One region of the Streptomyces endophyticus genome, then DNA from elsewhere that is predicted to be linked to it. Evidence: riboswitches for the same ligand, from Rfam matches in the RefSeq annotation. Region 1 holds a riboswitch; the other holds the start of a gene.
What was found. Region 1 has a riboswitch for glycine ahead of gcvP (aminomethyl-transferring glycine dehydrogenase). Riboswitches for the same ligand answer to the same signal wherever they lie in the genome.

Region 1 (5,264 bases):
TCGTGCCGCCGAATCCCACGGACGAGCTCGCGAGGCGGCGGGGCAGGGCCGTGTGAGGTCCATGGGGCCGCGTTGTCAGTGGCGTAGGGCAGCATCAGTGATGTGAGAACCGCGCCCACGATCCTGCATCTCGACATGGATGCCTTCTACGCCTCTGCGGAGCAGGCGGCGAAGCCGAGCCTGCGCGGGAAAGCGGTCGTCGTGGGCGGGCTCGGTCCGCGCGGTGTCGTGGCCACGGCGTCGTACGAGGCGCGGAAGTTCGGGGTGCACTCCGCGATGCCGATGGGGCAGGCCCGAAGGCTCGCCCCGCATGCCGCCTATCTGGTGCCGCGCTTCCGGCTCTACCGGGAGATCAGCGAGCAAGTGATGGAGCTTCTGGGCGCTCTTTCGCCGCTCGTGGAGCCGTTGAGCCTGGACGAGGCGTTCGTCGATCTCGAAGCCGGTGAGGCGGCCTGGGACGCCGCTTCGGCGGAGGCCGTGGGGTGGCGGCTGCGGGCCGACATCCGGCGCGTGACGGGTCTGACCGGTTCCGTGGGGCTCGCCGCGTCCAAGATGCTCGCGAAGATCGGCTCTGAGGAGGCCAAGCCGGACGGGCTGGTGCTCATACGGCCCGGAACCGAGCGGGCGCTGCTCGGGCCGCGGTCCGTGCGGATCCTGCCCGGCGTCGGGCCCGCGACGGCGGATCATCTGCGGCGGGCCGGGATCCAGACCGTGGAGGAGATCGCGGGGGCCGGCGAGGACGAGCTGGTGCGCCTCCTCGGGAAGGCGCACGGCAGCCATCTGTACGAGATGGCGCTGGCCCGCGACGAGCGGCCCGTCGTCGCCGAGCGGGACTCCAAGTCCGTATCGGTCGAGGACACGTACGACGTGGACATCCATGACCGGGTGCGGGTCCGGATGGAGGTGCGCAGGCTCGCGGGCCGGTGCGTGGAGCGGCTGAGAGCGGCCGAGCGCTCGGGGCGGACCGTGGTGCTGAAGGTGCGGCGCTACGACTTCTCGACGCTGACGCGCTCCGAGACGCTACGGGGGCCGACGGACGATCCCGGGGTGGTGCGGGAGGCCGCGGCGCGGTTGCTGGAGGGCGTGGACACGACCGGTGGCGTGCGGTTGTTGGGGGTCGGTGTCAGCGGGCTTGCCGACTTCACGCAGGAGGACCTGTTCGCGCAGTTCGCCGCCGCGGAGGAGGCTGCCGCCGAGGAGCTGGAGGGGGACGCGGGGTCGGTCGAGTCCGTGGAGGCGGCCGAGCCCGAGCCGACGCCCGTGGAGCGGAAGTGGCTGGCCGGGCACGATGTGCGGCATGCCGAGTTCGGGGCCGGGTGGGTGCAGGGGAGCGGGCTCGGGCGGGTGACCGTGCGGTTCGAGACGCCGTACGCGGAGGTGCCGGGGCGGGTGCGGACGTTCCGGGTCGATGATCCGGAGCTGGAGCCGGCGGAGCCGCTGCCGCTCGTCGAAGGAGCCGAGGAGGCTCAGGTCGGGTCGTCCTCCGCGCCCGCGACCTTGCCGAACGTGACGTCGGGCGACTGAGGAGCCGTGATGTCCAGACCGTAGTGGTCGTAGAGCTGGAGCTCCTGCTCAGGGGAGAGATGGCGGCCCACGCCGAAGTCTGGGGCGTCCTTGATCAGGGAGCGCTCGAAGGGCACGTGCAGCGTGCCTTCCTTGAAGTCGCTGGGTTCGAGCGGGACGAAGGCATCGCGGCTGAACAGGCCGGTCCGTATCGCGGCCCACTCCGGCACGCCCGTGGCGTCGTCCAGGTACACCTCGTCGATGGTGCCGATCTTGGCCCCGTTGCGGTCGAACGCCTTGCGGCCGATCAGGTTGCGCGGATCGACATCGGTCTGCACGGGCCCTCCAACTGATCGCGATGATCGCAACTGGTCTGTAACCACTACGAAAGAGCACATTGTGGAAGGCGGCCACTCGGGGGCTTTGGGCAAGTAGCCGCTGGTAGGCTGGCAGACGGCTGCTGACCCCGTGCGGGAGAGTCCTCCGACAGTCGTCGGAAGGCGCCGAAGGAGCAAATCCTCCCCGGAATCTCTCAGGCCCATGTACCGCACGGACGAGGTCACTCTGGAAAGCAGGGCGGGGTGCACGGTTTCCGCTCTCACCGACGGTGCAAGCCGGTGTGTTCCGTGTTTTCGCGGGGTGGGCCGGTGAAGCTCTCAGGTTGAGATGACAGAGGGGGAGGCCGTCCGGGTACCCGCGCCATGGTGCCCCTCGAAGGTCGCGATGACCAGGAGGCCTCCGCATGACAGCCAACCGTATTCCGCTCTCCCAGTTGGAGCGAGGAATCCCCTTCGAGCAGCGCCACATCGGCCCCGATGGCGCCGCTCAGGCCAAGATGCTCGCGCAGGTCGGCTACGGCTCGCTGGACGAGCTGACCGCGGCCGCGGTGCCCGATGTGATCAAGAGCGCCGAGGCGCTCGACCTTCCGGCAGCCCGCAGCGAGGCCGAGGTGCTCGCCGAGCTGAAGTCGCTCGCCGAGCGCAACCAGGTGCTCGGCTCGATGATCGGCCTCGGCTACTACGGGACGTTCACGCCGCCCGTCATCCTGCGCAATGTCATGGAGAACCCCTCCTGGTACACGGCGTACACGCCCTACCAGCCGGAGATCTCGCAGGGCCGCCTCGAGGCGCTGCTCAACTTCCAGACCATGGTCGCCGAGCTGACCGGACTGCCCACCTCGGGCGCCTCGCTGCTCGACGAGGGCACGGCCGCCGCCGAGGCGATGGCTCTCTCGCGCCGCGTGGGCAAGGTCAAGAACGGCGTGTACGTCGTCGACGCCGATGCCCTGCCGCAGACCATCGCGGTCATCGAGACGCGCGCCGAGCCGACCGGCGTCGAGATCGTCGTCGCCGACCTGAGCGAGGGCCTCCCCGCGGAGGTCGCCGAGCGCGGCGTCGTGGGTGTGCTCGTGCAGTACCCCGGCGCCTCCGGTGTCGTGCGGGACATCAAGCCCGTGATCGACCAGGCGCACGAGCTGGGCGCCATCGTCACCGTTGCCGCTGATCTTCTTGCTCTGACGCTGCTGACCTCGCCCGGTGACCTCGGCGCGGACATCGCCATCGGTACGACGCAGCGCTTCGGTGTCCCGATGGGCTTCGGCGGTCCGCACGCCGGATACATGGCCGTGCGCGAGAAGTTCGCGCGCTCGCTGCCGGGCCGCCTCGTCGGTGTCTCCGTCGACGCCGACGGGAACAAGGCGTACCGCCTCGCCCTGCAGACCCGTGAGCAGCACATCCGCCGCGAGAAGGCGACCAGCAACATCTGTACCGCGCAGGTGCTGCTCGCCGTCATGGCCGGCATGTACGCCGTGTACCACGGGCCCGATGGCCTCAAGTCGATCGCGCGGCGCACCCACCGCTACGCCACCCTGCTCGCCGCGGGGCTCACGGCGGGCGGCGTCGAGGTCGTGCACGGCGCGTACTTCGACACCCTCACCGTGCGGGTGCCGGGCAAGGCCGCCGAGGCCGTCTCCGCCGCGCGCGAGGGGGGCGTCAACCTGCGCCTCGTGGACGCCGATCACGTCTCGCTCGCCTGTGACGAGACCACCACGCGGGCCCAACTGGGCGCCGTGTGGAGCGCGTTCGGTGTAGAGGCGGACATCGAGGCCCTGGACGCCGAGGTGCAGGACACGCTGCCGGACGGGCTGCTGCGCGAGGACGAGTACCTGGCGCACCCCGTCTTCCACCAGTACCGCTCCGAGACGGCGATGCTGCGCTACCTGCGGGCGCTCGCCGACCGCGACTACGCGCTGGACCGCGGCATGATCCCGCTGGGCTCCTGCACGATGAAGCTCAACGCGACGACGGAGATGGAGCCGGTCACCTGGCCCGAGTTCGGCCAGCTGCACCCCTTCGCCCCCGCCGAGCAGGCGCAGGGCTATCTGACGCTCATCCGTGAGCTGGAGGAGCGGCTCGCCGAGGTCACCGGCTACGACAAGGTGTCGCTGCAGCCGAACGCCGGCTCGCAGGGCGAGCTCGCCGGTCTGCTCGCCGTCCGCGGCTACCACCGGGCGAACGGCGACGAGCAGCGCACCGTCTGCCTCATCCCGTCCTCCGCGCACGGCACGAACGCCGCGAGCGCCGTGATGGCCGGCATGAAGGTCGTCGTCGTGAAGACCGCCGACGACGGCGAGGTCGACATCGAGGACCTGCGCGCCAAGATCGAGCAGTACGCCGAGCAGCTCTCCGTCCTCATGATCACCTACCCGTCGACGCACGGTGTCTTCGAGGAGCACGTCGCCGACATCTGCGCCGCCGTGCACGACGCGGGCGGTCAGGTCTACGTCGACGGCGCCAACCTCAACGCCCTGGTGGGCCTCGCCAAGCCGGGCCGCTTCGGCGGCGACGTCTCGCACCTGAACCTGCACAAGACGTTCTGCATCCCGCACGGCGGCGGCGGTCCGGGCGTCGGCCCGGTGGGTGTGCGCGAGCACCTCGCGCCGTACCTGCCGAACCACCCGCTGCAGTCGGCCGCGGGTCCCGAGACGGGTGTCGGCCCGATCTCCGCGGCGCCGTGGGGCTCCGCCGGGATCCTGCCGATCTCCTGGGCGTACGTGCGGCTCATGGGCGGCGAGGGGCTGAAGCGGGCCACGCAGGTGGCCGTGCTCTCCGCGAACTACATCGCCAAGCGGCTCGAGCCGCACTTCCCGGTGCTCTACAACGGTCCGGGCGGCCTCGTCGCGCACGAGTGCATCGTGGACCTGCGGCCGCTCAGCAAGGCGACGGGCGTGAGCATCGATGATGTCGCCAAGCGGCTCATCGACTACGGGTTCCACGCGCCGACCATGTCGTTCCCGGTCGCCGGGACGTTCATGATCGAGCCCACCGAGAGCGAGGACATCGACGAGCTCGACCGGTTCTGCGACGCGATGATCGCGATTCGCGGCGAGATCGAGCGGGTCGCCACCGGCGAGTGGGCGGCCGACGACAACCCGCTGCGGAACGCTCCGCACACGGCCGGGATGCTCGGCGGTGAGTGGGAGCACGCGTACAGCCGGGAAGAAGGTGTCTTCCCGGCCGGGGTGGTCGCCTCGGACAAGTACTGGCCGCCGGTGCGGCGCATCGACCAGGCGTTCGGCGACCGGAACCTGGTGTGCTCCTGCCCGCCACTCGACGCCTACGAGGGCTGATCCACTCGGGACTGCGCGGCCTCTGGTCGCGCAGTCCTGCTCAGCTGATCCCTACGCCGCCGTCACCACCGTGCCCAGTGGGCGGTGCGGGGCGATGATCCTGCCACTGGGCAGCAGCTCGCCGGTGTCCTCG
Region 2 (5,264 bases), on a different contig from region 1:
GCGGGAGACGCACGCCTGCATGACGCGCCAGATGTCGAGGAGGCCGGAGCGGATCTCGTCCTCCGTGCGCCAGGCCTTCTCGTTCTCCAGCATCATGGCCGGGATCGACAGGCCGGTCTCCTGCGCGAGGCGGAGCAGCTCGTCGCCGGTGCGGAAGGGGTACTTGAGGGAGGTGTCGTCGGGGACGATCGGGTTCTCGCCCGCCACGGCGTCCTCGTCGACGACGAAGCCGCCGCCCACCGAGTAGTACGTCTTGGTGAGCAGCTCGCCGCCGTCGGCGTCGTACGCCCACAGCGTCATGCCGTTCGCGTGGTACGGGAGGGCCTTGCGGCGGTGCAGGACGAGATCGTCGTCGTACGAGAACGCGATCTCGTGGGCGCCGAGCAGGTTGAGGCGGCCCTTTTCCTTGATCGTCTCGACGTGCTCGTCGGCCTTCTCCACGTCGACGGTGCGCGGGGAGTCGCCCTCCAGGCCGAGCAGCACCGCCTTCGGGGTGCCGTGTCCGTGCCCGGTCGCGCCCAGGGAGCCGTACAGCTCGGCGCGGACCGAGGAGGTGTGGGCCAGCAGGCCCTCGTTCTTCAGGCGCCGCGCGAACATGCGGGCCGCGCGCATCGGGCCGACCGTGTGCGAGCTGGACGGGCCGATGCCGATCGAGAACAGGTCGAAGACCGAGATGGCCACGGTGGGACTCCAAAGGTGGTGGTAGACGCCGTTGTCTGCCGGACAAGCGAGAGTGCGGTGGAAGCGGCCGGGGCACCGTGCTCACTGACATCTGCTGATTCCAGTGTGCGCGGTGCCCCGACGGGACGTACCTACGAAAGGGTACGTAATCCGGGCCGAATTACTTCAGGCCGGGGTACAGCGGGTGCTTATCGGCCAGAGCGGTCACCCGGGCCTTGAGCGCCTCGGCGTCGTACGACGGCTGAAGCGCGAGCGCGATCACGTCGGCGACCTCGCGGAAGTCCTCGGCGGTGAAGCCGCGGGTGGCGAGGGCCGGCGTGCCGATCCGCAGGCCGGAGGTGACCATCGGCGGGCGCGGGTCGTTCGGGACCGCGTTGCGGTTGACCGTGATGCCGACCTCGTGGAGCCGGTCCTCGGCCTGCTGGCCGTCGAGCTCGGACTCGCGCAGGTCGACGAGGACCAGGTGCACGTCCGTGCCGCCGGAGAGGACGTTGACGCCCGCCGCGCGCGACTCCGGGGTCGTCAGGCGCTCGGCGAGGATCTGGGCGCCCTCGATCGTGCGGGCCTGGCGCTCCTTGAAGTCCTCGGAGGCCGCGACCTTGAAGGAGACCGCCTTGGCCGCGATCACGTGCTCAAGGGGGCCGCCCTGGAAGCCCGGGAAGACCGCCGAGTTCAGCTTCTTCGCGAAGTCCTTGTTGCGGGCGAGGATGATGCCGCCGCGCGGGCCGCCGAGCGTCTTGTGCGTCGTGGACGTGACGACGTCGGCGTGCGGGACCGGGTTGGGGTGCAGGCCCGCGGCCACGAGGCCCGCGAAGTGCGCCATGTCGACCCAGAGCAGCGCCTCGACCTCGTCGGCGATGCGACGGAACTCGGCGAAGTCCAGCTGGCGCGGGTACGCGGACCAGCCGGCGATGATCACCTTGGGGCGGTGCTCCTTGGCGAGCCGCTCGACCTCGGCCATGTCGACCAGGCCCGCGTCGTCCACGTGGTACGGGACCACGTTGAACTGCTTGCCGGAGAAGTTCAGGCGCATGCCGTGCGTGAGGTGGCCGCCGTGCGCCAGGTCCAGGCCGAGGATCGTGTCGCCCGGCTTGGCGATGGCGAAGAGGGCGGCCTGGTTCGCGGAGGCGCCCGAGTGCGGCTGCACGTTCGCGTACTCGGCGCCGAAGAGCGCCTTCACACGGTCGATGGCGATCTGCTCGGTGACGTCGACGTGCTCGCAGCCGCCGTAGTAGCGGCGGCCGGGGTAGCCCTCCGCGTACTTGTTGGTGAGGACCGAGCCCTGGGCCTCCATGACGGCGGCCGGGGCGAAGTTCTCCGACGCGATCATTTCGAGGGTCGACTGCTGGCGCTTCAGCTCGGCGTCGACCGCGACGGCGACCTCGGGGTCGAGCTCGTGCAGGGATTCGTTCAGTACGGACATCGGTGGAGTCAGCTCCCGGAGAATGCGGTGTACTCGTCGGCGGTGAGCAGGTCCTTCGGCTCCTCGGCAAGGCGGACCTTGAACAGCCAGCCGCCCTCGAACGGGGCCGAGTTCACGAGGGCCGGGTCGTCGACGACGTCCTGGTTGATCTCGGTGACCTCGCCGCCCACGGGGGAGTACAGGTCGGAGACGGACTTGGTCGACTCGAGCTCGCCGCAGGTCTCGCCCGCGGTCACGGTGTCACCGACCTCGGGGAGCTGGACGAACACGATGTCACCGAGCGCGTTCGCGGCGTGCTCCGTGATGCCGATCGTGGCGACGCCGTCCTCGACGGCCGAGAGCCACTCGTGCTCCTTGCTGTAACGCAGCTGCTGGGGGTTGCTCATGATGCGAATTCTCCTGTACGCGGGAAGGTGCTGGTGACGGCGGGGCTACAAGGGGGTGCTGGGGCGCCTACTTCTGGCGCTTGTAGAACGGCAGGGCCACGACCTCGTACGGCTCGTGCTTGCCGCGGATGTCGACGCCGACACCCGCCGTACCCGGCTCCGCGTGCGCGGGGTCCACGTACGCCATCGCGATCGGCTTGCCCAGCGTCGGGGACGGGGCGCCGGAGGTGACCTCGCCGATGACCTGTCCGTCCACGACGACGGACATCCCGGCGCGCGGGACGCGGCGGCCCTCGGCGATGAGGCCGACGAGCTTGCGGGGCGGGTTGGCCTCGGCGCGCTCGGCGGCGGCGACCAGCGCGTCGTGGCCCACGAAGTCGCCCCCGTGGGAGGTCTTTTCGAACTTCACGACGCGGCCGAGACCGGCGTCGAAGGGGGTGAGGTCGGTGGTCAGCTCGTGCCCGTACAGCGGCATGCCCGCCTCAAGGCGCAGCGTGTCACGGCAGGACAGGCCGCAGGGGATGAGGCCGTACTCGGCGCCCGCCTTGGTCAGTGCCTGCCACAGCTTCTCGGCGTCGGCGGGGGAGACGAACAGCTCGAAGCCGTCCTCGCCGGTGTATCCGGTGCGCGCGATGAGCGCCTGCACACCGGCGACGGTGCCGGGCAGCCCCGCGTAGTACTTCAGGCCGTCCAGGTCCGCGTCAGTGACGGACTTCACGATCGCCGCGGAGGCCGGACCCTGCACCGCGAGCAGCGCGTACGCGTCGTGGTCGTCGCGGACCTCGGCGTCGAAGCCGGCGGCGCGCTCGGTGAGGGCGTCGAGCACGACCTGCGCGTTGCCCGCGTTGGCGACCACCATGTATTCGGTCTCGCCGAGCCGGTACACGATCAGGTCGTCGAGGATCCCGCCGTCCGCGCGGCAGATCATGGTGTAGCGGGCGCGGCCGAGGCCGACGGAGCCGATGTTGCCGACGAGGGCGTGGTTGAGCAGGTCCACGGCCTGGGGCCCGGACACCGTGATCTCGCCCATGTGGGAGAGGTCGAAGAGACCGGCCCGCGTGCGCACGGCGTTGTGCTCGTCACGCTCGCTGCCGTAGCGCAGCGGCATGTCCCAGCCGGCGAAGTCGGTCATCGTGGCGCCGAGCGAACGATGCAGGGCGTCGAGAGATGTCGTACGGGTCATCAGGGTGCTCCCGGGCATGACGGCGATGGCGGAGTCCCGTATCGCGTACGAGACGTCCTCCCCATCTGTCATCGGAACCTGAGAGGTTCGCCCCGAGGGGCTTGCACCTTGGGTGGGGGCGTCACGTCACAAAGACGCCCCACTTTTCAGATCTGCCTCGCCCGCGCGGTACGGGGCCTGAGAGATTCAAGGGAGGAACTTGCTCCTTCGGCGTCCGGGCACTCGTCGTACCCAGAACTCTCCCGCGCGGATTCAAGCGGCCGGTATGCAGTTGCGGGCACATCATTGCATGCCCGTCCGACAGGGAAAGCCCTTGAGGGGCATTACCTTCTCTTTACACTTGAGGGGCAAGGGTGACGTGACCGGAACGGGGAGGACGATCACGGTGCACAAGGCAGTGGCGGGGGCTTACGCGGTATCCGCTTCGGCGTCGGTGGTGGCGGGGGTGCGGATCCCCGGCCAGCGCTCGGTGCGGGACCTGCGCGGCCGTCGCGGCCACACACCGCGGCAGCTCGCCTTCGCGGCGGGCGACCTGGTCGTGCTCTCGGGCCTGCCGGGCAGCGGGAAGTCGACGCTGATGCGGCGGGCCGTGACCGAGATCCGGATCGATTCGCAGGACACCCGCGAGCGCTGGGCCGCGCGCATGCCGCGCTACCTGCCGTACGGGCTGTACCGCCCGCTGGTCCGCGTCGCGCACTACGTGGGGCTGCGCCGGGCGATGCGCTCGGGGGCGAGCGTCGTCGTGCACGACTGCGGTACGCAGGCGTGGGTGCGCCGCTGGGTGATCCGCACGGCGCGGCGGCGTGGGGTGGCCGTCCATCTGATGCTGCTCGACGTACCGGCGGACACGGCCCTGGAAGGGCAGCGGGACCGCGGCCGCGGGGTGTCCCGGTACGCCTTCGCCCGGCACCGCAGGGCGGTGGGGGCGCTCGTCAGCTCGACGGAGCGGGGGGACCTGCCGGCCGGGATGGAGTCCGCGGTGCTGCTCGACCGGGCGGCGATGGAGGCGCTGGGAGGGATCACGTTCGGCGACTGACCCCGGGACCCCCTGCGCAAGCGGAAGGAACCGCACCGTGTCCAATTGTGTGGACGAGTTAAGGTCGGGCGGGCACAGCAGCGGGCAGAACAGCAGAGGTTGATGGCAGTCATGGAGTTCCCAGGCACCCCGGAGTCGGGTCACGGTCACGCCCAGGGGCACGAGGGCGGCTACGCCCACCCCGCGCAGGGCTGGCCCGCCAACGAGTTGGAGGAGGTCCTCGCCGCGGCACTCGGCCAACAGGCGGGGAACTCGGCGGGCGGCCGGATCGTCGAGGCGCTCGGCCGCAGCCACGTGTGGATCCCGCTGCCCAGGGGCGGTTCGAACGCCAGCAGGGACCTCGACCTGCCGACTCTGGAGATCGAGGGCCAGGCCTACGTCCCGGTGTTCAGCTCCGAGCAGCAGTTCATGGCCGTCACCGGTGGCCGGATGGACTGCACGGTGGCCCCGGCCGTGGAGTTCGCGCGCGGCCTTCCGCCGCAGGTCGGCATCGCCGTGAACCCGGACGGCACGGTGGGCGTCCCGCTGCCGCCGCCGGCCGTCGCCGAGCTGGCC

Region 2: linked by a shared signal. The riboswitch ahead of gcvT (glycine cleavage system aminomethyltransferase GcvT) and the one ahead of gcvP (aminomethyl-transferring glycine dehydrogenase) in region 1 are both predicted to bind glycine.

Annotation. Positions count from the first base shown of each region.
Region 1 is NZ_JAOZYC010000193.1:8,780-14,043, forward strand. It holds gene OKJ99_RS38680 (MerR family transcriptional regulator) at 1-56, shown strand, start outside; gene OKJ99_RS38685 (DNA polymerase IV) at 103-1,524, shown strand; gene OKJ99_RS38690 (PRC-barrel domain-containing protein) at 1,467-1,841, opposite strand; glycine riboswitch at 1,965-2,061, shown strand; gene gcvP (aminomethyl-transferring glycine dehydrogenase) at 2,246-5,131, shown strand; gene OKJ99_RS38700 (DUF5999 family protein) at 5,183-5,264, opposite strand, start outside.
Region 2 is NZ_JAOZYC010000113.1:55,878-61,141, reverse strand. It holds gene OKJ99_RS17430 (L-serine ammonia-lyase) at 1-681, opposite strand, end outside; gene glyA (serine hydroxymethyltransferase) at 842-2,104, opposite strand; gene gcvH (glycine cleavage system protein GcvH) at 2,113-2,490, opposite strand; gene gcvT (glycine cleavage system aminomethyltransferase GcvT) at 2,558-3,673, opposite strand; glycine riboswitch at 3,729-3,829, opposite strand; glycine riboswitch at 3,830-3,928, opposite strand; gene OKJ99_RS17410 (AAA family ATPase) at 4,107-4,709, shown strand; gene OKJ99_RS17405 (enhanced serine sensitivity protein SseB) at 4,821-5,264, shown strand, end outside.